DNA from 2 places in the Halobacillus sp. Cin3 genome. Region 2 is predicted to be linked to the other one. Evidence: predicted binding sites of a transcription regulator. Region 2 holds the regulator's gene; the other holds the start of a gene.
What was found. The regulator NrdR, encoded in region 2, represses ribonucleotide reductase genes. The targets are predictions, from matches to a motif close to AACACNATATATNGTGTT.
Positions count from the first base shown of each region.

Region 1: a site for NrdR is predicted at 9,264-9,281, ahead of QMA39_RS06335 (vitamin B12-dependent ribonucleotide reductase). Genes of this name have one in related genera too.

Region 1 covers NZ_CAMZMV010000001.1:1,172,890-1,185,264, forward strand. Annotated here, with positions in the region: gene spoIIIAB (stage III sporulation protein SpoIIIAB) at 1-431, opposite strand, end outside; gene spoIIIAA (stage III sporulation protein AA) at 376-1,353, opposite strand; gene efp (elongation factor P) at 1,550-2,107, opposite strand; gene QMA39_RS06305 (Xaa-Pro peptidase family protein) at 2,129-3,193, opposite strand; gene aroQ (type II 3-dehydroquinate dehydratase) at 3,211-3,651, opposite strand; gene QMA39_RS06315 (YqhR family membrane protein) at 3,697-4,212, opposite strand; gene QMA39_RS06320 (SA1362 family protein) at 4,550-4,954, shown strand; gene QMA39_RS06325 (patatin-like phospholipase family protein) at 4,965-5,855, opposite strand; gene mntR (transcriptional regulator MntR) at 5,997-6,428, opposite strand; gene QMA39_RS06335 (vitamin B12-dependent ribonucleotide reductase) at 6,587-9,157, opposite strand; gene QMA39_RS06340 (rhodanese-like domain-containing protein) at 9,529-9,909, shown strand; gene gcvPB (aminomethyl-transferring glycine dehydrogenase subunit GcvPB) at 9,964-11,424, opposite strand; gene gcvPA (aminomethyl-transferring glycine dehydrogenase subunit GcvPA) at 11,417-12,375, opposite strand, start outside.
Region 2 covers NZ_CAMZMV010000001.1:1,417,483-1,429,857, reverse strand. Annotated here, with positions in the region: gene coaE (dephospho-CoA kinase) at 1-144, shown strand, start outside; gene QMA39_RS07635 (glyceraldehyde-3-phosphate dehydrogenase) at 276-1,310, shown strand; gene speD (adenosylmethionine decarboxylase) at 1,540-1,917, shown strand; gene QMA39_RS07625 (cytosolic protein) at 2,084-2,458, shown strand; gene nrdR (transcriptional regulator NrdR) at 2,498-2,962, shown strand; gene QMA39_RS07615 (DnaD domain protein) at 3,021-4,373, shown strand; gene dnaI (primosomal protein DnaI) at 4,391-5,323, shown strand; gene ytxC (sporulation protein YtxC) at 5,479-6,288, shown strand; gene thrS (threonine--tRNA ligase) at 6,623-8,569, shown strand; ribosomal protein L20 leader region at 8,848-8,972, shown strand; gene infC (translation initiation factor IF-3) at 9,054-9,557, shown strand; gene rpmI (50S ribosomal protein L35) at 9,591-9,788, shown strand; gene rplT (50S ribosomal protein L20) at 9,819-10,175, shown strand; gene QMA39_RS07580 (DUF1294 domain-containing protein) at 10,261-10,533, shown strand; gene QMA39_RS07575 (VTT domain-containing protein) at 10,572-11,144, shown strand; gene QMA39_RS07570 (hypothetical protein) at 11,182-11,592, opposite strand; gene QMA39_RS07565 (dUTP diphosphatase) at 11,704-12,189, shown strand; gene QMA39_RS07560 (M42 family metallopeptidase) at 12,272-12,375, shown strand, end outside.

The DNA.
Region 1 (12,375 bases), 240 kb from region 2:
TCCAATGCTTCATGAAGGACTCTGTCTAAATGGTGGATGGTCAATTGGATCTGTTTCTGCTGCTGCTCCAGATCATGTTGTCCGAGGGTCCGGCCAAACTGAAGCAGAATTTCCATTTCTGTTTTGCCCATGGCATTCCAGGGCCAATGTTTTTTCAAGAGGGTTTCCCAGAGAACGGAAAAATCACGGCAGCTGTCCTGCTCTTTTTGAAGCTGCTCAAAAAATCCAGCTACCGGCATAGGCAGATGCCTCGATAAGGTTTCACACACCTCCCAGAGTGAAGACTGACCATAAACCATCTCCGCTTCAATCAGTTGAAGAGCATTTTTCCACTGTCTAATATGGCCGGGTCTTTTTTTGAACCGGGATGCAATTTCAAACCCGCCCAGTGTTGTAACGGTTAAAATGATGACGGCGCCGATCCACTCCATCCATCCGCCCTCCTTCCCCTTCACCAAGAACTTGTCCAAGGTGGTTATACACCTTCCACGTAATGACCGATCCTGCACGCAGACGTTCGAGTGTGATGTAACGTTCAAATACCTGGTCGTGCATAAGCTGCGAAACCGACGGTCGCCGGCTGACGGATTCCACCCCGTTACCATGCAGACTGCATATGACCTTCACTCCGGTATAAACCGCTTCCTGAACAGCAAGGGCATCCCTTTCACCGCCGATTTCATCGACGATTAAAACATCCGGGGACATGGAACGGATCATCATCATCATACCGTCCGCTTTTGGACAGGCATCCATCACATCGGTGCGGGTGCCGACATCCAGCTGCGGAACTCCCCGTAAACTGGCTGCTATTTCCGACCGCTCGTCCACAATGGCAACTTTTGACGGTGAATAGGAACCAGCTGCTGCGCCAATAACACAGGCAAGTTCACGGAGCAGTGTCGTTTTTCCGGAATGAGGCGGGCCTATGATCAAAACACTTCTCCATCCCATATCGTCATAAAGATAAGGAAGCAGAGAGGATACCTGCCCCCTCGTGGACCGAGCGACGCGGATGTTCATAAAAGAAATATGCTTCAGCGTCTCTACTTTATCTTCCTGTGTGTTCGCTTTGCCCGCCAGCCCAACGCGGTGGCCGCCTTCAATAGTAATAAACCCCTCTTTCAGTTCATCCTTAAATCGATAGAGAGAAAACTGGCTGATTTGGTTCAAAACGTAGGAGAGATGATCCGCGGTCATCGAGAGAGACTCTATAACGGAATAGCCTGAACTGCTGATCATCTCTATGGGGCGATCCACCCTTAAACGGATCTCCTGGACTCTCCTCCAATCCACCTGCTCTAGTAAAACCTTCTGAAATGAAGGCGGAAACAGACGTAATATCTCTTTCATCCTTCTCCTACTCCTTTATTTGGTTTACTTCATATGTATGTCCCACGTTTATACTTATGACAGGTCAAATCATATAAAAGTAGAAGAACATCAGCCCGTACTAGAGTTCTACTAGAGCGGGCATCTAATGCTAATAGGAGGGCGGACATAAAAAAAAGCGTGCTCCCAACGGGAACACGCTTGATGATCTATTTCATTACGCACGGGAGACATATTTGCCGTCTGTTGTGCTGATGAGTAGTACTTCTCCTTCATTAATGAAGAAAGGTACCTGAACCGATAATCCTGTTTCAAGCGTCGCAGGCTTCGTACCTCCGCTTGCCGTATCACCTTTGATGCCCGGTTCTGTTTCTGTTACTTTCAATTCAACGTTTTTCGGAAGCTCGACGCCGATCGTCTCACCCTGATATGACTGAATCTGAACTTCCATGTTTTCCTTCAAATAATTCAGCTGTTCCTGAATAGTCGCAGTAGGAATTTCCACCTGCTCATACGTTTCCATATCCATGAATGCGTGCATGTCCCCATTAGCGTAAAGGTACTGCATTTTACGGTTTTCAATATGAGCACGTTCTACTTTTTCTCCGCCGCGGAACGTTTTTTCCTGGATGTTTCCATTACGCAGGTTACGAAGCTTCGAACGAACAAAAGCAGCTCCCTTGCCCGGTTTTACGTGTTGGAATTCCATGACCTGCCAGATTCCACCATCTACTTCAATTGTTAAACCTGTACGAAAATCGTTTACTGAAATCATACGTTGCTCCTCCTTCTTTCCTTACAAAGTAATTAGCTCTTTCGTTGAATGACTCAGACGCTCGTTGCCGGTCTTCGTTACGATTGTGTCATCCTCAATACGGCATCCGCCGACATCCGGCACATAAATCCCCGGCTCTACAGTAACGACCATGCCTTCTTCAAGGATCGTCTGTTCAGAACGGAAGGAAAGCCCCGGACCCTCGTGAACATCAAGTCCAATACCATGGCCTGTCGAGTGCCCGAAATAGTCTCCGTATCCCTTTTCTTTAATATAGTCACGGGTGAGAGCATCCGCTTCCTTACCGGTAATGCCTGCTTTAATTCCTTCCATACCTCTTAACTGGGCCTGCAAAACCGTGTCATATATATCTCTAAGCTGATCACTGATTTCCCCAACAGCGACGGTTCTCGTAATATCAGAACAATACCCTTTATAAAGAGCACCAAAATCCAGCGTGACAAGTTCCCCCGACTGAATTTCCTTTTCCGACGCTGTGCCGTGCGGAAGAGCTGAGCGGTAACCGGACGCCACTATAATGTCAAAGCTGGAAGAGACAGCTCCCTGCTTCCTCATGAAAAATTCCAGTTCATTGGAAATATCAATTTCCTTCACACCTGGTTTTATGTAGCTTAGAATGTGGTCAAAAGCGTCATCGGCAATCTTAACAGCATCCTTTAATATACTAATCTCCTCATCGGTCTTAATCAAGCGTAATTTTTCAACGAGCCCTGAGGTTGGGACAAGTTCAGCATCCATCAACTGTTTGTACTGCTCGTAGGACGAATATGTAACGTGATCTTTTTCAAAGCCGATCCGTTTCAAACCAAGTTCCCTGGCTTTGGCAGCCGCCTCTTCGTGCAGGGGACGTTTATGCTCGATAATGTCGAACCCTTCCGTCTGATCTGCGGCCTGCTTGGTATATCGGAAGTCTGTAATTAGAAAAGCATCACGGTCTGTAATGAGCAAAGCTCCGGAAGAACCTGTAAAGCCGGAAAGGTAGCGTCTGTTTTTCGAACTCGTGATCAATAGTCCATCCAGTTCTTTTGAAGCAGCTGCTGTACGCAGTCCTGTCAATTTCATCATATTAGTGGTCTCCTCTCTCAATTCAGCTTTTGAATCAATCCTTCTACCGCCAGTCGATACCCATCGATTCCGAATCCTACGATCTGCCCTGCCGTGACAGGAGCAAGCATCGACGTGTGCCGGAAAGCTTCTCTCGCGTGGACGTTGGAAATGTGGATTTCAATGACAGGCAGGGAAACAGAACTCACTGCATCCCGAAGGGCTACACTCGTATGGGTGTAGGCAGCAGGATTAATGATGATGCCGTCCGCCATTCCTTCAGCCTGATGAATCCAGTCTACGAGATCCCCCTCGTGATTGGATTGGTAAGCCTCCACCTCGAAGCCGGCTTTCTGCGCGGTCTCTGTAACGAGCCGGACCACATCCTCAAGTGTACCGGTACCATATGTACCGGGCTCGCGGACACCCAGGCGGTTCAGGTTCGGCCCATTCAGTAAATAAATCTTCTTTTTCTCCATTCCATATCCCCACCGTTCCCCAAAGGATCATACATTTAAATCTTATCATACTCCCTCCTTATTTGAATAAGAATCTGCCGTTTGATTAAATTCATGATACTCATAAGATATGGAATACCCTACAAACACACCGTATAAGATAAATAAACAGGCCGTTGTCACCCACGTATCACTGCTCAGTTCCATGAAACCAGGGATCGCTGGAAACACAGGGGTTAACACAAAATAGACCACGCCCCACAGAAGCAGTCCGAAAATGGCGCCCGGCCAAATGCCTTTTCTTGATCTTAAAGTAAAGTAATAAACGAACGCCGTTCCGATTGAGAGAAGCGCAACAATCAGCACCGACAGAACTTCTGCGAGCCATGTTCCAGTCCAATCCGTCTGCCAGAAGGACCGGAATATAAAGGATGCTGCGGACACTTCCGTAAAATGAAAATAATAGGCGCCGGCACCCAGAGCACTCCATAAAAGCCCCCCGGCAAAACCTGTTGCTGCCGCTTTTGAGGCAACACTCTGCCGAGGCTCTTGCTTCCGTTGATCTTTAGTTTGTTCTGCCATCTCCATCACCTCTTTCCTCATTTTAACCAACCCGCATTTTTTCATGCCTGCTTTCATAATAGACCTAGTGATTCTTCTCCATTTGTTGTAAAATAAAGGTCCAGAGATACTTATCATGTTTCTAGTTTAGAGGTGACAGTCTAAAGGAAAGAAAAGAATAACCCCGAATCTTTCACCTGAACTTTGAGTATAAATACTGCATAAATTCATCTACTACGGAAACAATTGAAAATAGCACATACCCGCCACAGGAAATGATGAAAAGTGTACAATCCAGGGTATATATAACTAATAGATGTCGTACAGGTGACCTAATACTAGAAGGGAGGACATTGATATGCGTAACTGGATGACACCAGTCATGTACATTTTGATCGGGCTTGCCATTTTCTTTGTAGGCGTTCAGCTGTTTACCAATACATCAGGTTTCTTAACAAACATAGTGGTTATGATCGGGATGGCGGCTATCCTCTATGGAGCCATCTACTACTTCTTCCTCCGCGGACGCGGATTTGGCGGGGGTTCCGGCAACCGCAATGAAATGAAAAAATACAAACAGGCCGTTAAACAATCCAAACAGAAGTACAAACAGCCTGCACCGGTCGTTAAGAAAAGTCCGGCTGCCAAAACAGCTGTTAAATCCGCTCCGTTCCCACGCAAAAAAAGCAGAAGAACCAATGGGCCACAACTCCGGGTCATTGAAGGAAATAAAAACAAAGACAAAAATCGAGCCTCTTTTTAAAGGCTCGATTTTATTTTGTCCACCTTTTTAAAAACTCCAATGCATGCTGGCGTCCGTAATTCATCAAATGTTCCTTTTCCTCATTCGTCATATGAAAATCAGTGGTTTCAATGCCGCTTACAGGGATGAAAAGAATATCCTTACTGATGGATTTTGAAATGTAGCGGGAGTCATGAGCCCGCTGCATCGTTTTAAACAGCGCATGAAACATCTGGATGGCGTTTCTGATTTTCTGTTCAGGAAGCTTATCCGGCTCATCACTTAATTTTAAGCCGATTACTGGTCTCGTCCGGCACCCATCCTGCTTTTCCCATATCCACAGCGGAAAATTACTAAGGACCCCTCCATCGACAATCACTGATTTCCCACGCTTTCCATGAATCTTCACAGGAATGAAGAAATATGGAAGACTCGAGCTCATCCTTACAGCTTTTGCCACGGAAAAGGTAGCAGGATCAATGCCATAAGTGCTCTTCAAGTCATCAGGGAGGACGACGATCCTCCCTAAAGTAAGATCTGAACAGATAATCTTCAACGATCCGGGCCGGAGATCTGCAAACGTACGCACACCCTTTTCCTCCAGCCAGTGAGCCATTACGGTTTCCATCTGCGCTCCGTTGTATAGGCCGAGACGATAATACAGGAACAACCATTTCATAAAAGGGAAGACGCGGTCTGTCAGTGGAACATGGATCATCTCTTCAAAAGACATGGACATCAGACGGGATTTGATTTCCCCGGCTGTATAGCCCGCTGCTGTTAATGCTGCCAGAATCGCTCCTGCGGAGGTACCGGCAACACGTCTGAACACATAGCCCTGACTCTGCAGTTCCTCAACGGCTCCTATAAAAGCGAGTGCCTTCACCCCACCTCCAGAAAACACCCCATCTACTTTCACCATGCTTCACCCCGCTTTAATTCATTATAAACAGCGGGTCCACTAAATAGAACGCAGGTGGAAGAATTCCACCCTTCCTCAAAAACCCCTCCCATGAGCTGTTGGACACAAAAAAAAGACACGGACATCCGTGTCTCAGGCACTCTATTCGTTATTCTGGTCTTCGTTTTTCTTCTGCACTTCTCTCAAAGCTTCGACATACCCTTTATTCTCATCGAAGAACTGGACAAGATCGCCGATGCGGTCGATGGAATTCCAGCTCATATGGTGCTCAATACCTTCGACATCCTCATAGATGTTTTCCTTATCTACTCCGATCAGCTCCAGGAACTGTTCCAGCAGCTCGTGGCGATATACCAGCCGCTTCCCGATTTTTTTCCCTTTCGGAGTCAAAATCAATCCCCTGTATTTTTCATAATTCAAATACTGGTCGCGATCGAGTTTCTGGACCATCTTCGTCACGGAAGACGGGTGAACATCCAGGTTCTCAGCAATATCCGAGACGCGGGCATAACCCTTTTCTTCAATGAGTATATAAATTTGTTCAATATAATCTTCCATGCTTGGTGTTGGCATGATGAACCTCCAATACCCTGTCTTTATGTAGATATAACGCTTGTGATCTGCTGATGACTACATAGAAAAATGATACACTAGTTTCTTATGCGATACAAGCAGCCTCTGTTTAACATAAAAAACAGCCCTTCAAATCTGAAGGGCTGTTCTTTTATTTATTACAAACCGCACTTCAACTGAGCATTACAGTTGGTACATGTGTTACAGCCACCGATGTCTTCCACGGTTCCTTGACGGCAGACCGGGCATGTATCGCCGACTTCTGATCCGATTGTCACGTTAGTCTTATCCAGTTCATGAACTGTATCGACCAGGACAACACGAGGACGCTTGTCATCTTCAAACAGTTCCGTCTGCTCTCCATCAAAAGCGTTTTCCTCGGCTTTCAAAGTAAGCACCTGGCTGTCACGGCTCCCATCCACGTACACTGTACCACCTTTGGCACCGCCACGGTACAGGCGCTGATAGACGCTTTCCACTTGTTCGACCGTATATCCTTTCGGTGCATTGACCGTCTTGGAGATACTGCTGTCGACCCAGCGCTGAATGACGCACTGTGTATCAGCGTGGGCTTCCGGAGACATCGTCATCGCCGTCACAAACCATTCAGGAAGCTGCTCCGGATCCTGCTCTGGATGCGCATCCAGATACTCCTGAAGGATATCCGCCTTCACTTCAATAAACTTGCCTAAACGACCACTGCGGTAGTAGGAGAAAGAGAAGTATGGCTCAAGACCTGTACTCACTCCTACCATTGTTCCTGTACTTCCGGTTGGAGCTACAGTAAGCAGGTGGGAGTTACGGATTCCATAAGCCAGAACATCCTGTCGAATGTCTTCCGGCATCTGCTTCATATACCCTGTCTGAATAAAGTTTTCACGAAGCTGTCGTGTTTCATCATCCGTTGCTCCGACAAGGAACGGGAAGCTGCCTTTCTCCTTTGCAAGTTCAATGGATGCGCGGTAGGCGGTTACAGCAATCGTTTCGAAGATTTCATCCACCAGTTTGTTGCCTTCTTCTGATCCATAGGTTGTTTCACAATAGATCAGAAGATCATGGAGACCCATGACACCCAGGCCTACACGACGCTCACCAAGGGCCTGTACTTTATTTTCTTCCAGGAAGTAAGGAGTAGCATCAATCACGTTATCCTGCATACGGACACCGCGTTTAACGGTTTGTTTAAGCTTGTCAAAATCAACCGTTTTATTTTCCTTATCCGCTACAGACGCCAGGTTTACAGCAGCCAGGTTACAGACGGAATATGGTGCAAGCGGCTGTTCCCCGCATGGGTTGGTCGCAACGACCTTCTGTCCATAAGCTGTGGCATTTGTCTTTTCGTTGGCATTATCAATAAAGAAAATCCCCGGTTCTGCTGAATACGTCGCGCAGACATTGATCAGATTCCACAGCTCTTTCGCTTTAATGGATTTGTAGGCACGCACACCGAAGCCGCGTTTTTCCCACTCACGTACATCGCCGCTCTCATGCCATTCTTCATTATAGGCGTTCATTTCCTCCGCTGTGTAATTCTCTACATCAGGGAAACGAAGCTGGTATTCGTCGTCGTTTTCCACGGCTTCCATGAACTCATTCGTAATACAGACGGAAATGTTGGCTCCTGTCAGGAATTCTGAATTATGAACGGAATACGTCCCGCCGAGAGCCAGTTTTTCCTGTGCTTCCTGCACGCTTTGATCTGTAAAACCACCCTGACCCTGAATGTGCTTGTAATTGACCACACTTTGATAAAGGTCTTTTTCCACTTCGGTCAACGGCGTGAATTTCAGCTTATCCTTCGCCAGTTGTTTAATAGTTTCGTCTTCCGTGTTTTCGATGAGAAAACGGAGGATACGCGGGTTCTGCATCTTGGAAATAATGAATTCAAGAATGTCCGGATGCCAGTCTGCCAGCATGATCATCTGGGCACCGCGTCTGGATCCTCCCTGCTCCACCAAGTGGGTCAGTTTAGCAATATCATCAAGCCATGAAACGGAACCGGATGACTTCCCGTTCACCCCGCGGGCGAGCGTGTTCCTCGGGCGCAAGGTCGATCCGTTCGTCCCGACACCACCGCCGCGTGACATGATTTCCATGACTTGTTTACGGTGATCGGAAATACCCTCCCGTGAATCCTGGATATAAGGCATCACGTAACAGTTGAAGTAGGTCACATCCGTGTTGGATCCTGCTCCGTACAGCACACGGCCGGCAGGAATGAAGTTCAGGCTGGATAGCTCCTCGTAAAATTCCTCAAAGCTCTGCGTCTGTCTTTCCGGATCTGTTTCAACCTCTGATAGTCCTGTCGCATTTCTTAAAGCAATTTGCTCATAATAGACTTCCAGCGGTTTATCGATGGTATCAAGATTTCGTTTGATGACACCGGTCTCTCTTTCTTCCTCACGGTCGAGAACGTTCACGAACTCATCTTCCACTTTTACAAACGCTTCATGGGTCTGCCAGTCAACGGACTGAATGAAACCGAAGCCGCGGGCTGGAAACTTTGGATCGTCCTTTACAGTAAGTACGACAAAATCCCCTTCGGACAACGTAAGCTTTTCTGTATCTTTGAACGCATAACGGTCCAGCATGACAAGCCTGGATACCCCTTTGTGGGTAATGGACATGTTGTCCGTAACCGGGTGGACCTGTGGGAACTGTCTGATATCGGCATTCAGCCGGTCTATGTTGATTTTTGTATGCACGTCTTTAGAAGTTGTAGTCTGCATGTTCGCATCTCTCCCTTATCTTGAAAAAGCCAATTCCATAATTGATATATGTAACATACCACATATACAGATTTTTAATCAATATATTGTGTTTGTTTATTATTCGATCACCATATATTGTGTTATTGAACGAATGTGTTGAAATTTGTCAATCAGAAAATCGTAAGATACAGGTAGAAAAAAGCAGGGAATAAGAGGAAAGCACCTCTCATGTCTTTTTTTTTCGATTTTTCCTGTCTTGCATCTGTTAAATCGATATAATCCCCTTCAAAACGGCATTTTTTTCAGGAAGAAAGAAAAATTTTTTTGAAATACCTGTCCTTCCCTTCTATAATAGATAAAAGAATAGAGAAAACAGGGGGGAAATGAAAATGGAATTATGGATCTTACTCGGAGCACTAGTTCTACTTATTGCTTTCGGTTTGTATAGATTCTTCAAGACAAGAAAAATCTTGAACACGATATCTGAAGAAGAATTCCGTCAGGGTTACCGCAAAGCTCAGCTGATAGATGTCCGTGAACCAAAGGAATTTGACGGGGGTCACATCCTCGGAGCGAGAAATATTCCGCTCTCACAGCTGAACAACAGGCTCGTGGAAATCCGCAAGGACAAACCCGTCTACTTGTACTGCCAGAGCGGCGCAAGGTCTGCACGTGCGGCAATGACCCTTCATAAAAAAGGGTACAATGACCTGAACATGCTTGAAGGCGGCTTCAAGAAATGGACCGGTAAAATCAAAACGAAGAAATAACAGAACATATCTCAAAACAGGAAAACCGGCTCCCGCGAAGGGGCCGGTTTTTCTCTATTCCATCGGGTGACGAAGAACAGGCTTTCTTGCCGCCTGAGTTTCATCCATTCGGCTTACAATTGTCGTATGAGGAGCTTCCTGAACCGTCTCGGGCTCTTCTTCTGCTTCCTTGGCTATTTGAAGCATACGGTCGATGAAGTCATCAAGAGTTTCCTTGGACTCCGTTTCCGTCGGCTCAATCATCAACGCTTCTTCAACATTGATCGGGAAATAGATCGTCGGCGGATGATAGCCGAAATCAAGCAGGCGCTTGGCCATATCCAGTGTTCGTACGCCGAGTTTTTTCTGACGGCGGCCCGACAGAATAAATTCATGCTTACAGTGCCTGTCAAAAGGAAGATCGAATGCTTCCTGCAGTCTGCGCATCATATAGTTGGCGTTCAAAACAGCGTACTCACTTACTTTTTTCAACCCTTCCGGCCCCATGGTGCGAATGTACGTGTAGGCTCGTACATTGATTCCGAAATTCCCGTAATAAGGCTTCACCCGGCCGATGGAACGGGGACGATCGTCATCAAATTTGTACCGGCCGTCTTTTTTCGTAAGAATCGGTTTTGGAAGAAACGGCTCAAGCTCTGCCGTAACACCCACCGGACCTGATCCCGGACCACCACCGCCGTGAGGGCCTGTGAAGGTCTTATGCAGGTTCAAGTGGACAACATCAAAGCCCATATCCCCCGGCCTTGCATACCCTAATATAGCATTCAGGTTGGCGCCGTCGTAATACAACCTGCCACCCGCTTCATGGACGATGGCCGCCATTTCTTCGATATCCTCTTCAAACAGACCGAGCGTGTTCGGGTTTGTCAGCATAAGTGCAGCTGTCTGTTCGTCTACGACACGCTTCAGGTCTTCAAGGTCCACTAATCCCCGTTCGTCTGATTTTACCGTCACGGCTTCGAATCCAGCTACCGTAGCAGAAGCAGGGTTTGTCCCGTGGGCAGAATCAGGCACAATAACTTTTGTTCGCTGATGATCACCATTCGCCTCATGGAAGGCACGAATCATCATCAGTCCTGTCCATTCGCCATGAGCACCTGCCGCAGGCTGAAGCGTGACGGTATCCATTCCTGTAATTTCCACCAGCGATTCCTGGAGATCATACATGAGGTGGAGCGCCCCCTGAACCGTTTCCTCCGGCTGGTATGGATGGATATGGCTGAATCCAGCCAGTCTGGCTACATCTTCATTCATTTTCGGATTGTATTTCATCGTACACGATCCAAGAGGATAAAATCCGGAGTCCACCCCGTGGTTACGTTTGGACAGACCTGTGTAATGCCGCATAATCTGCAGTTCACTGACCTCCGGCAGTTGAGGTGCGTCCTGTCTCACGTACGCATCTTCAAACATCTCATCAATATCGGTATCCGGCACATCCAGTTCAGGAAGACTGAACCCTGTCCGGCTCTCCTGGCTCCATTCAAAAATTAATGGAAAGTCTTGATTAGCCATTCAAATCCCCCATTTCCCCTGCGAAGGTGTCGATTTCTTCTTTTGTACGGATTTCAGTAACAGCAACCAGCATACAGCCTGCCAGACGCTCCTCCGTCCGTCCAAGGTCATATCCTCCGATGAACCCTTTCTCGAGCAGCTGTTGATTGATGTCTTTCACAGGCTTCTTCAACCGGATGACCAGCTCATTGAAAAAGGCTCCCTTATACAAAACTTCGATGCCCCTGGCTTGAAGCTGTTGTTTCATGTATAACGTCTTCTTAATGTTCATCGCCGCCATCTTCTTCAATCCCTGTTTTCCTATGGACGACAAAGCAACAGAAGCCGCCAGCGCATTCAATGCCTGGTTGGAACAGATGTTGGAGGTCGCCTTATCCCGGCGGATATGCTGTTCGCGGGCTTGAAGGGTAAGGACGAAACCTCTGCGTCCATCCTCATCCACCGTCTGTCCGACAAGCCGGCCCGGCACTTTTCTCATCAGCTTTTTCGTTGTTGCAAAATAACCGCAGTGCGGACCGCCATACTGAGCAGGAATTCCAAACACTTGAGCATCGCCAACGACAATATCAGAGCCAAACGCTCCAGGAGGAGTTAAGTACCCGAGCGCAAGCGGATTGCTTGAAGTAATCATCATCGCCTTTTTCTGCTTGTCTACGAGGCGGCGGATAGACTCAAGCGGCTCCACCTGGCCGAAGAAATTGGGATATTGAACGACTACTCCAGCTGTATCTTCATCGAGGTGATGGTCCAGCTGTTCAAGGTCTGTCAAGCCTTCCTTGTGATCGATTTCGATAATTTCAACCCCCGGCCCCTTGGCGTAGGAATGAATCACAGCGAGAGATTCTGGATGGACGGCTTTGGATACAAGCACTTTTTTCTTTTTCGTCTGTCCAGCAGCAAGGTTAACGGCTTCTGCCAGTGCTGTTCCGCCATCATACATAGAAGAGTTGG
Region 2 (12,375 bases):
GAAGATGCACAGGAGCGGATCGCTTCGCAGATTCCTGTCAGCCGCAAATCGGAAATGGCGGATGCGGTTATCGATAATAATGGAACGAAAGAGGAAAGCTTTCACCAATTAAGAGACATACTTCACCGGTGGGACCTCGTATAATAACACGTCTGAGAAAGACGTGTTATTTTTGTGTAAAATTATTGAACCCACTTCAAAAGCGCTTGCAATATGTTATACTAATCCTAGAAATGATCCAAAAAAGTATATCATATATAGGGGGCTGGAACATCATGGGGAAAACAAAGATCGCCATTAATGGCTTGGGAAGAATCGGACGTATGGTATTCAGACAGGCGGCAGTAGATGATACCGTGGAGCTTGTGGCTGTCAATGCCAGCTATCCTGCTGAAACGATCGCTCACATGGTGAAATATGACAGTGTTCATGGACGATTCGACGGAGAAGTACGTACGATTCCTGAAGGGTTAATGGTAAATGGGAAGAAAATCAAGCTCTGTTCTACGAGAAACCCGGCTGAGCTCCCTTGGAAAGAGCTTGGTGTGGACATCGTAATCGAAGCTACCGGAAAGTTCCGTACGAAGGATGAGGCTGCTCTCCATCTGGATGCAGGTGCAAAAAAAGTCATCATTACAGCTCCGGGTAAGGAAGTCGATGCGACCATTGTGATGGGGGTCAATGAGGATTCCTATTCCCCTGAAACGCATGATGTTATTTCCAATGCTTCGTGCACGACCAACTGTCTGGCGCCGGTGGTCAAAGTGCTGGAAGATGAATTCGGTATTGAAAACGGCTTGATGACGACGGTTCATTCTTTTACCAATGATCAGAAGAACCTGGATAACCCTCACAAGGATCTGCGGAGAGCCCGTGGGTGTACGCAGTCGATCATACCGACCTCCACAGGAGCGGCCAAAGCCCTGGGAGAGGTCATTCCAAGTATGAAGGGAAAGCTGAACGGAATGGCTTTACGTGTACCGACACCGAACGTCTCTTTAGTGGATCTAGTCGTCGATCTGAAGAAAGCGGTTACGAAGGAAGAGTTGAATGAAGCGTTCGCATCTGCCTCACAGAGGGACATGAAAGGCATTCTGGAGTACAGCGATGAACCACTGGTATCCATTGATTACACGACCTCTCCGTCTTCCGCCATCATTGATGGGCTGTCCACACAGGTGATGGAAGGCTCAAAAGTGAAAGTGCTTGCCTGGTATGATAATGAGTGGGGCTACTCCTGCCGCGTCGTTGATCTGGCGAAATATGTGGGAAAATTATTGAAACAGGAAAGGACGGCGAGAGTGTCTTAAAGGACGCCTCTGATTCCGGGTGAAGACTCTTCACGACCCTTTTCAGGCTTCTTAAATATATCTTGCAAAAACGGGATAAACCCTTTATACTTTCTTTTGAACTTCTGAATTTCAAAAATCTTCATGTCTACTCAAAGGGTTAGGACCTCTCAGGACTAACTTTCCCCCGTGGTAGTACATGGCCGCAATTTCAGAGGGGAAGAAGTTAATGTACAAAGGGGGATCCGTTATGGATACAATGGGAAGACACGTAATAGCTGAACTATGGGATTGTAATGAATCAAAATTGAACGATATGTCGTATATAGAACAAGTTTTTGTTGATGCTGCACTCAAAGCCGGTGCAGAAGTGAGAGAGGTGGCTTTTCACAAGTTTGCCCCTCACGGTGTTAGTGGTGTTGTTATCATTTCAGAGTCACATCTGACGATACACAGCTTCCCGGAGCACGGATATGCAAGCATTGACGTGTATACGTGTGGAGACCGGATCGATCCCAATGTAGCTGCGCACTACATTGTGGAGGCTTTGGAAGCCGGCCGGAACGAAACGGTTGAAGTACCAAGAGGAATGGGTCCTGTAGAAGTCAAGGAAGCCCGTGCTCTGTAAATGCACAAAATGAGAAAGTCATGCAGGAGGTTCTGCATGGCTTTTTTTCTGCTTTCCTATTGGATAAAGCTGTCTGCTCCCTCCTTCTGTAAAACCGTTTCTAATTTTTTAAAGTCATGTTAAAATAAATTAAGATTATGTCGAATGGACTGAAGGAGTCAGATTAGTGAAAGCATTTATTTCCAGGTATCTCAGCACTCATTCCGAAACCAGTGAACAGCATAAGGACACGGCCCTTATCACACACTATTACAAAGCCAAGCATGATGAGGTTTTCCGCGCCGTGGAAGAAATGTTCCCTTCACCTTCTGAAATCAAAGCCGTCTCCAGGGAGCGCGGAGAACTGACGATCACTTATAAAGGAAAACGGCGGGCCTTTGTTGTCGCAACAATTATTATGGTCCGTCCGTTCCGCACGGCCGTGGACTTTTCGGTCACCACTGATTCAGGAGGCCCTGTGGATTTCGGCTACAGCCGTAACCTGATCGTGCAGTTCTATGAACAGCTGGACCGGCAGTTTACAGCTGTGGATCCCGGATGATTGGATGATGAAACGAAGACGATGTGGAGTTGATCAAAGGTGAAGTGTCCAAACTGTCACTACAAAAGCACGAAGGTGCTTGATTCAAGACCAATAGAGGAAGGTCAGACAATCAGAAGACGGAGAGAGTGTGAACAGTGCGGCTTTCGTTTTACAACGTTTGAGCGGATTGAAGAGGTCCCTCTGATTGTCGTGAAAAAAGAGGGAACGCGGGAGGAATTCAGCAGGGAAAAGCTGATGCGGGGATTGATCAGAGCCTGTGAAAAGCGTCCGGTTGAAGTGGAAAAGCTTGAAGCCGTTACGCTCGATATTGAAAAGGAACTGAGGAACCGCGGCGTTTCAGAAGTGCTGAGTGAGGATATCGGCGAAATGGTCATGGGCCGTCTCTCCGAAGTTGATGAAGTGGCCTACGTCCGGTTTGCGTCCGTTTACCGCCAGTTTAAGGATATAAACGTATTTATTGACGAATTGAAGGAATTAATTAAAGATGATCATGACGAATGAGCCTGAGCCGGCTCATTTTCTTTTTCATAGATTTGGATGAACGAAGGAGGTGTAGACGATGAATCAATCCATTGGCAGACTGCTGCCTGTAGACGGTTTTAAAATCAGGAACGGCGGAGAAATGCCTCGAAATTTTCATCGTTCGTTATCCCATCTATACCAGCCGATTGTAGGACGTCTGGCTGTATCTCTCTACCATTTACTGCTTTCTGAAGCGGATCTTGCGGATCAGGATACGGTTCAGACCCACCATTCATTGATGGCTTACCTTTCCGCTCCTCTGGATAAAATTTATCAAGCCAGAGGGAGGCTGGAGGCTCTTGGGCTGCTGAGAACGTATCGTTCGAACGAAGAGAGCGACCAGACTGTCTATATTTATGCGGTTCACCCCCCTTTTACGCCGGAGGAATTTTTCCAGGATGACATGCTCGCGCTTCTCTTGACCCATGAATTGGGTCAGGACAAGTATGAACAGGTAAAAAGCCGGTTTGTTAAGCCTGAGCCTTCGGTGGAAGGATACGAAGAAATCACGGCTTCTTTTGACGAAGTGTTTCATCATAAAATGATGGAGTCTGTGCAGAGGGAAACCGAAGTGATTGCTGAGCAGAAGCGTTTTCAGGAATACCGCGGCCCCCGAACCTCGGAAAGCCGCGTCGATTTCACCTGGCTCCGCCAAGCGCTTCAAAAGAGAATGTATCCAAGTGAACGGATCTTGACGGGACGGAATAAGAAACTGATCATACAGCTGGCGACGTTGTATGATTTGTCCAACGTTGAATTGGAAAAAGCGGTGACATGGGCCATAGATGAAAATCACTGCTTAGTCGAGGAAGAGTTTAAGGCTGCATGTCACGACTTTATGAAAGAAGAAAAAAATGTACAGCCCGCCTCTGTCGATGATCGTGAGAAGTGGGCGTCCATGGAAAAAGAAACGACAGGATCCAAGGAAGACCAGTTTATTGAAATGCTCGAGCAGATATCCCCGAGGGAGCTGCTTGAGGATTTATCCAACGGCAACCGTGCATCGGAACAGGATTTGAAGCTGATCCGGGATGTCATGACCGAACAAGGCATCACAGCCGGGGTTATGAACGTGCTTGTCCATTATGTGATGTTGAAAACGGATATGAAACTGTCGAAATCCTACATGGAGAAAATTGCCAGCCACTGGGCGCGTAAAAACGTGACCACCGTGCGCCAGGCCATGAATCTGGCCAAGGCAGAGCATCAGAAATACCAGCAGTGGGGCCGTCAGAAAACACAGAAACGGACCTCCCAAAAAGACGAAGTCATTCCTGTCTGGTTTAATAAACAGGAAGAGAAGCAGCATGCCGCAGCGTCTGCTGAGCCTCAGGTCGATAAAGAAGATATCGCAGCCAGAATCGCGAGGCTGACCAATAGAGGAAACTAGAGTAAGGGGTGAATGGAATGGAGCCCATTCAGCAATCGTTGAAAAAATGGATGAAAGAGAACAAGCAGTTTCAGCAGCGCTACAATCATATGAAAGCGGAAGTCCTGGACTCTGCTGAAGTCCAGCGTCTGATGCAGGAAAATGAAGGCCTGGATGAAAAAGCGGTGGAGAAACACTTGATCAAGCTTTATGAATACAGGACCCAATCGAAAAACTGCGAAAAATGTCCGTCGAGGGAGGCGTGTATCAACATCCTGCCCGGATACGTTCCATCGCTGGAAGTGGAAGGGACCGACGTCAAGCTGATTTATGATAAATGCAGACGCCAGCGTTCACAGGAGCAGCAGTCGTATCAGAAGTCATTGGTAAGCAGCCTTCATATGCCTAGAGAAATTCTGGAAGCATCGCTGGAACGAATGGATCTGGAAGACCCCGACCGCGGAGGGGCAGTAGCGAAAACCGTCCAGTACATTGAAACTCTCAGGGATGAGCTTCCTGCAAAAGGATTGTATTTCCATGGACCGTTCGGTGTGGGGAAAACGTATTTCCTCGGGGCGGTCGCCAATGCTCTCAGTGACAAGCAGATCCCATCGATGATTATTTATATGCCTGAATTTGTAAGGGAAATGAAATCATCCATCAAAGATGATTCCCTCAATGACAAAATCACCGCCTTTAAAGAAACGCCGGTGTTAATGCTGGACGATATCGGAGCAGAGTCCCAGTCGGCCTGGTTCAGGGATGAGATATTAGGCAGTATCCTGCACTATCGGATGATGGAGCGTCTGCCTGTCTTTTTCACCTCCAACTATACGCTGAATGAGCTTGAAAAAGTGTTGATGACAAGCAGCCGCGGCGATGTGGAACAGGTGAAAGCCAAGCGGATTACCGAACGGATCAAACAGCTGAGTGAAACGGTTTATGTCGGCGGTCAGAACAGGCGTTCATAAATCTTTGTGAACAAGAAGGTCAGTGACATGATTTACCTATCCCTTTCATAAATATAACAATGAAAAGACGAGCCGGTCTTGATGATATTTTCTATGCTTCCAGGAAGCATTGATGATAGACATAGGATGGAAAGTCGGGATGAGGGGGAATTCTGGTGTTTGACTTATCTTTTTCCAAGCGTCTGGAAGCCGAAACGTTTTATAATGCCATCGTTTCCGAGCAGAAGCTGTGGGTTTATGAGGAGAGCGGAAAACGTTTTTCTGTCAAATTGATGCATGCTTCCTCAAGGGAGTCTGCCTATGTGGATGTCGTGCGTGCGCTGCACCATGTTGTCAGGAAAAGGAAAATCCCTGCCTGGATGGAAGGGGTCCTCCGGTTCTCCTATCACTTCGAGGATGCCGATGAAATTCAGCGCATTCTTGAGATTGAGCAGGACTTTGACTCCCATCCTCCAGCAGGTCTGCGGCTTCCGCCCATTCACCACTACATCAAGTCTTTTATACAGGAGTACGTGCATGTAAGGGATACCGTCCTGTTTGATGACTTGAGTGCCGGCTGTCTGGCGCATGTCCACAGATGCCTTACGGATTATACAGGCAAGGTCATTGATGAGTATAAGCAGGAGGAATCGTATCAGCTGCTGGTCGATTCATGGCGTCACCGTGTTCATCATCAGGATACGGGAGTGCAGCTTCTTCATATTCTCGATGACCATGGACTGACTTACTTCCACGATGAAGGCAATCCGCTGAGTGATTCGGAGACGCGTCTCTACCAAAAGCAGTACCCGGATGAAGCCGTGTCTGATCTTCCTCTTGAATGGCCGGTCACGCCGGCGCTCGTCCATGCCCCTGAGGAAATCATCATTTACTCCGATCAGGCGGAGAATTCCAACTTGGAACTGCTGATGAATATCTTTGAGGAAAAGGCTGTCTGGAAGCCCAAATCGCAATTTCCTTTTTAAAGCCCTTGATTTCCTTTTCGCAAATGGATATAATACGTACATATTAAATCAATGGCTTTGATAAGGATACGAACGGAAAGTGGCGTATGATCAGAGAGAGGAGTCATCGGCTGGAAGCTCCTTCTTAACGGCTTATCGTTTACCACCTTTGAGCCCTGTCTGTGAAATGATTCAGAGTAATGGACAGCGACTGATCCGCGTTAAGGATATTGAAGCCGCAGCCTTGCGAGGATGCGGGAACCTGGGTGGAACCACGAGAGACAACGCTCGTCCCTTAGCACTATGCTGAGGGATGGGCGTTTTTTTATATTTATTTAGAAAAGGAGTGTTACACATGGCGGATGCGATTCAAATCAAGTTCCCAGACGGAAACATCAAGGAGTTTGAGAGAGGGACCACAGGGGAAGACGTCGCTAAATCGATTTCTTCAGGCTTGAAAAAGCAGGCCCTGGCCATAAAGCTGGACGGCGAACCTTACGACCTGAGACGTCCGATTGAACAGGATGGGGAAATTGAGATTCTTACCTATAAAAATCCGGAAGGCTTGGAAGTGGTGCGCCACTCTACAGCCCACCTGATGGCACAGGCCGTTAAGCGCCTTTATGGAAACGTCAAACTTGGCGTTGGTCCGGTCATTGAAAATGGATTTTATTATGATATCGATATGGAGGAATCCCTGACACCGGAAGATCTTCCGAAAATCGAAAAAGAAATGCAGAAGATTGTAGATGAAAACCACGAAATTGAACGCATAGAGCTTTCAAGGGAGGAAGCGATCGAAAAGTATAAGGAAATCGGCGATGAGCTGAAGCTTGAACTGATCGAAGCCATCCCTGAAGGCGAACAGGTGACGATTTATAAGCAGGGGGAATTCTTTGATCTCTGCCGCGGCGTCCACGTTCCACAGACAAGTAAAATCAAAGTCTTCAAGCTGTTGAGCATTTCCGGTGCCTACTGGAGAGGGGACAGCGACAATCAAATGCTTCAACGTATCTACGGAACGGCCTTTGAGAAAAAAGCCCATCTGGATGAATACCTTCAGATGCTTGAAGAAGCGAAGGAACGCGATCACCGTAAACTCGGTAAGGAACTGGAGATCTTTACGATCAACCAGAAGGTCGGTCAGGGACTTCCGATGTGGCTGCCAAAAGGTTCGACCATCCGTCGTACAATTGAGCGCTACATTGTAGATACAGAAGAGCGCCTGGGATACGATCACGTGTATACACCTGTTTTGGGAAGTGTTGACCTGTACAAAACAAGCGGACACTGGGATCACTATCAGGATGATATGTTCCCGACAATGGAAATGGACAACGAAGACCTTGTTCTTCGACCGATGAACTGCCCGCACCATATGATGGTCTATAAAAACCAGATGCACAGCTACCGGAACCTGCCTGTCCGTATTGCTGAACTGGGTACGATGCACCGCTATGAAATGTCCGGAGCTCTTGCCGGCCTGCAGCGTGTGCGTGCCATGACATTGAATGATGCGCATATTTTTGCCCGCCCGGATCAGCTGAAAGATGAATTCAAGCGTGTTGTTCGTCTCGTTCAGGAAGTGTACCGCGATTTCGGTATCAACGATTACTATTTCCGTCTGTCCTACCGTGACCCAGAGGATAAGGAAAAGTACATCGACAATGATGCCATGTGGGATAAAGCGCAGGGGATGCTGAAAGAAACGATGGAAGACATGAAACTGGAGTATGTGGAAGCCGAAGGAGAAGCTGCTTTCTACGGTCCGAAACTGGATGTTCAAGTGAAAACGGCGCTTGGTAAGGACGAAACGCTTTCGACTGTCCAGCTGGACTTCCACCTTCCAGAACGCTTTGATCTGACATACGTTGGGGAGGATGGAGCCGATCACCGTCCGGTCGTTATTCACCGTGGGGTCGTGTCGACAATGGAACGTTTTGTTGCCTTCCTTATTGAAGAATACAAAGGTGTCTTCCCGACATGGCTTGCCCCTGTCCAGGCGAAAATTATTCCAGTATCTGCAGACGTCCATCTGGACTATGCGAAAAAACTGGAAGATGAACTTCGTGAAGCTGGTGTGCGTGTCGAAGTGGATGAGCGGAATGAAAAAATCGGTTATAAGATCCGTGAAGCACAGATGCAGAAAATCCCGTTCCAGCTTGTCGTTGGAGATAAGGAAATCGAAGACCATGCTGTAAACGTCCGTCGCTACGGAGAACAGGATTCTGCTACAAAGTCCGTAGACACGTTCAAGTCTGAAATCAAAAATGAAATTGATCAGAAGCTTCTGAGAAAGTAAGCAGAAGAAGCGGAGACGATTTTGTAAACCCATACCAGGTTGGAGGAGTTTTCATCCTGGTATGGGTTTTTATCATTTTATCTCGTTTTGTTTTCACGCCGAGTACCTCCGGGCAGACGCCGGATCTTCTTCCTCCAGGTATTGGTTTGCAGGAAAAGGATTGATTTTTATCTGGATTTCGATTATCCTTGATTAGGTAGTCAGACAAACAACATTTGATTGTTGACATGCATCATCAGGCATGCTATTATTGTTTAGGTAACTGAATGAACGGATCTAGAGACAAGTAGGAGCACCCGCTTCTCACCTGATCGACGCTGATAAAGCAGTTGGCAGGTCACTAATTCCTTAAATGTTAGGATACGTGTGGGTGCAGAATGTGTACCGACACTTTTTTTATTTTCAGCAGGAATCTTGTCGATGACAGATCTCATATAAGTTTTCTAAAACTAGTTGGAGGTGGCTCGATATTAGCAAGGATAACATGAACGTTAATGAAAAAATCCGTGCCCGTGAAGTCCGTCTGATCGACGTAAATGGTGAGCAGCTTGGAGTTAAATCCCGTAACGAAGCGCTTGATATTGCAGCAAATGCAAATCTTGATCTTGTTATGGTGGCCCCAAATGCGAAGCCTCCGGTTTGCCGAGTGATGGACTACGGAAAATATCGTTTCGAGCAGCAGAAGAAAGACAAAGAAGCTCGTAAGAAACAAACCGTCATCAAAGTGAAGGAAGTGCGTCTCAGCCCAGGGATTGAAGACCACGACTTTAACACAAAACTTCGTAACGCACGCAAGTTCTTGTCTAAAGGTGACAAAGTGAAAGCATCTGTCCGTTTCCGCGGACGTGCCATCACACACAAAGAACTAGGGCAGAAAGTACTCGAACGCCTGGCTGAAGAGTGCAAAGATGTCGCCCAAGTTGAGACCAAGCCTAAAATGGAAGGTCGCAGCATGTTCTTAATGCTTGCTCCTCTGAGCGAGAAGTAAGACAAAGTATCAAGTTTAAAGGAGGAAATTCACATGCCAAAAATGAAGACCCACAAAGGTTCTCAAAAACGCTTCAAAAAAACTGGGACAGGTAAAGTGAAACGTTCCCACGCTTTCACAAGCCACTTGTTCGCGAACAAATCAACTAAGCAAAAGCGTAAGCTTCGTAAAGAGGCACTGGTTTCTGCAGGAGACTACCGCCGTATCAAGCATATGCTTCCGAAAGACTAATAAAGACTGATTTAATTAGGAGGGATTACCATGCCACGAGTAAAAGGTGGAACAGTGACACGTCAACGTCGTAACCGTGTCCTTAAACTAGCAAAAGGTTATTATGGTTCAAAACACGCACTATTTAAAACTGCTAAACAGCAGGTAATGAAATCAGGACAGTACGCTTACCGCGACCGTCGTCAGAAAAAGCGCGACTTCCGTCAGCTTTGGATCGCTCGTATCAACGCTGCAGCGCGTTTGAACGACATTTCCTACAGCCGTCTTATGCACGGTCTTAAACTTGCGGGTATCGAAGTGAACCGTAAGATGCTAGCTGACCTTGCTGTCAATGACGCCCAAGGTTTCGCAAGTCTTGCAGAGCAAGCAAAATCTGCTCTTAAGTAATTTTATGAGAAGAGCCATTTCCGTCCGGTTGGAAATGGCTCTTTTTTTATACCCTGTTTGAATACATAAGGGGAGCGTGAAGGTGATGATGTATGCAGGATTGTTTTATCTCGGAGTGAATATCTGGCTGTTTATCCTGATGGGAGTGGACAAGAAGAGGGCAAGAGAGCAGAAATGGAGAATACCCGAAAAGCAGTTATGGCTGGCGGCTTTGCTGGGAGGCGCATTCGGAGGAGTGCTCGGGATGAAGGTGTTTCGTCATAAGACGAAGCATAAGTCGTTTACCGTCGGTTTTCCATTACTCATAGCCGCGCATGGCGTATTGATCTGGTATTTGTACGTGCGGTTCTACACCTGAGTATCTTGTCATAAGATGTAGGCAGGGAGGGGATTGACGTGGGCGGGACAACGACAGCAGTGCTGGCATGGTTGGAACATCAGGAAGCCTGGGCGCCGCTCTTGTTTATCGGAATTCATCTGCTTCGGCCTTTTTTGTTTCTACCGGTCATGCTTGTCTGCATAACCGGAGGAGTATTGTTCGGACCGATTGCGGGAACCGCGTACTCGGTCATTGGGACGATGATATCCAGCCTGTTGTTTTACCGGACGATCCGGATGGTGCCTTGGGTGATGAAAAGGATGGCGGGAATCAAGGAGCGATGGATGAAAAAACAGGCATCTCTGTCCGTCAAGCAGGTAGCAGTGCTGCGTCTTGTTCCTTTTATTCACTTTCACCTGTTGTCTTATTGTCTTATTGAAAGCAGCGCAGATTTTAAGGATTATGCGAAATCATCTTTATTTGCTAATTTTCCACTCGCCTTTATTTACACATCTGTCGGTCAGTGGGTCACGCTTTTTTCGCTGCCGATGATGGTCGCTTTTTCAGGCGCGCTTGTTGGTGTGAGTTTCATGATCCGGAAGAAAAGTGAAGTGTTTTTATGGAACGATTTCTTCCAGACGAATCCATAAAAGAACAACCCTCTGCAGCAAAGGGCAGAGGGTTGTTTTAATGGAAATCGTCATGATTTTTCAGTGGATGGATAATCAGGCGGTTGATCGGGTACTTCCATTCGATAGAAGCATGTGGATAACGGAGAAGGATTTCTTTTTCCATAAAGTATATATCTTCCCGTTCCAGCCCCTGAAGCTTGTTCGGGTCGTGGGCACTTACATTGATGGTAACGACCTCAAAGGCATCTTCGGTTGTCCCTAAATATTTTTCCCCTTCAAACACATGACCTTTCAAAGTCATCAGGAAATTCTCTTTCGTATCTTCCTGGTTATCATGAAAGTAAAATTCTTTTTTATCCCGGGCGAGATCCAGCTTTCTCCTTGGATTGACGATGAATTTATAAGCGGTGTACATAATAAAGGCTATCGCCAGAAGCAGCAGTAGTCTGAACAAAAGGATGATCATGAGCATCGGACTCCTTCCTTGAAGGTACGTGCCTGCTATACGTATCAGCATGTCTTTTTGTTTCAGAAAATGATACATTATTATCGATGATTTTTTTAGGAGGGACAACCAATGTTTTGGGAATCGTTATATCAGATGCAGGAAAGACTGGATCATTATATTGAACAACAGCACAATTTGGAGAAAAGCGCTTATGTCGAATCCAAAATCCTGGCCTTATTTGTAGAGCTTGGCGAGCTGGCGAATGAAACACGCTGCTTTAAATTTTGGAGTACAAAAGGGCCGAGCGCTCCATCGGTCATTCAGGAAGAGTATGTAGATGGGGTTCATTTCCTGTTGTCCCTTGGTTTGGATCTTGGCTTCCGCTATACCAGCCAGGAAGAAGAGAGCCGCTCCATGACAGAGACGGAAGCATTTTTGGACGTATACAGCAGCGTAGAGACGTTCCGTCATGAACAGACGAAGGGAAACTACGAAGAACTGTTTCGCGCCTACGTTTCCTTAGGGCGGACCATCGGAATTACGGCAGAGGATTTGAAAGAAGCGTATATAAATAAAAATGAAGTGAATTTTAAAAGACAGGACCAGGGCTATTAATTACAAAATGGCAGAATTTTTGTGAAATCGCTTCAAAAGGTTTATAATAACATTGGACAGAAAAAGGAGGATTTGAATACATATGGCTAAAAAAGATGAAACACTGCAGATGTTGAAAGATCTGACGGATGCGAAAGGTGTACCGGGGAACGAAAGGGAAGCCCGTGACGTCATGAAGCAGTACAT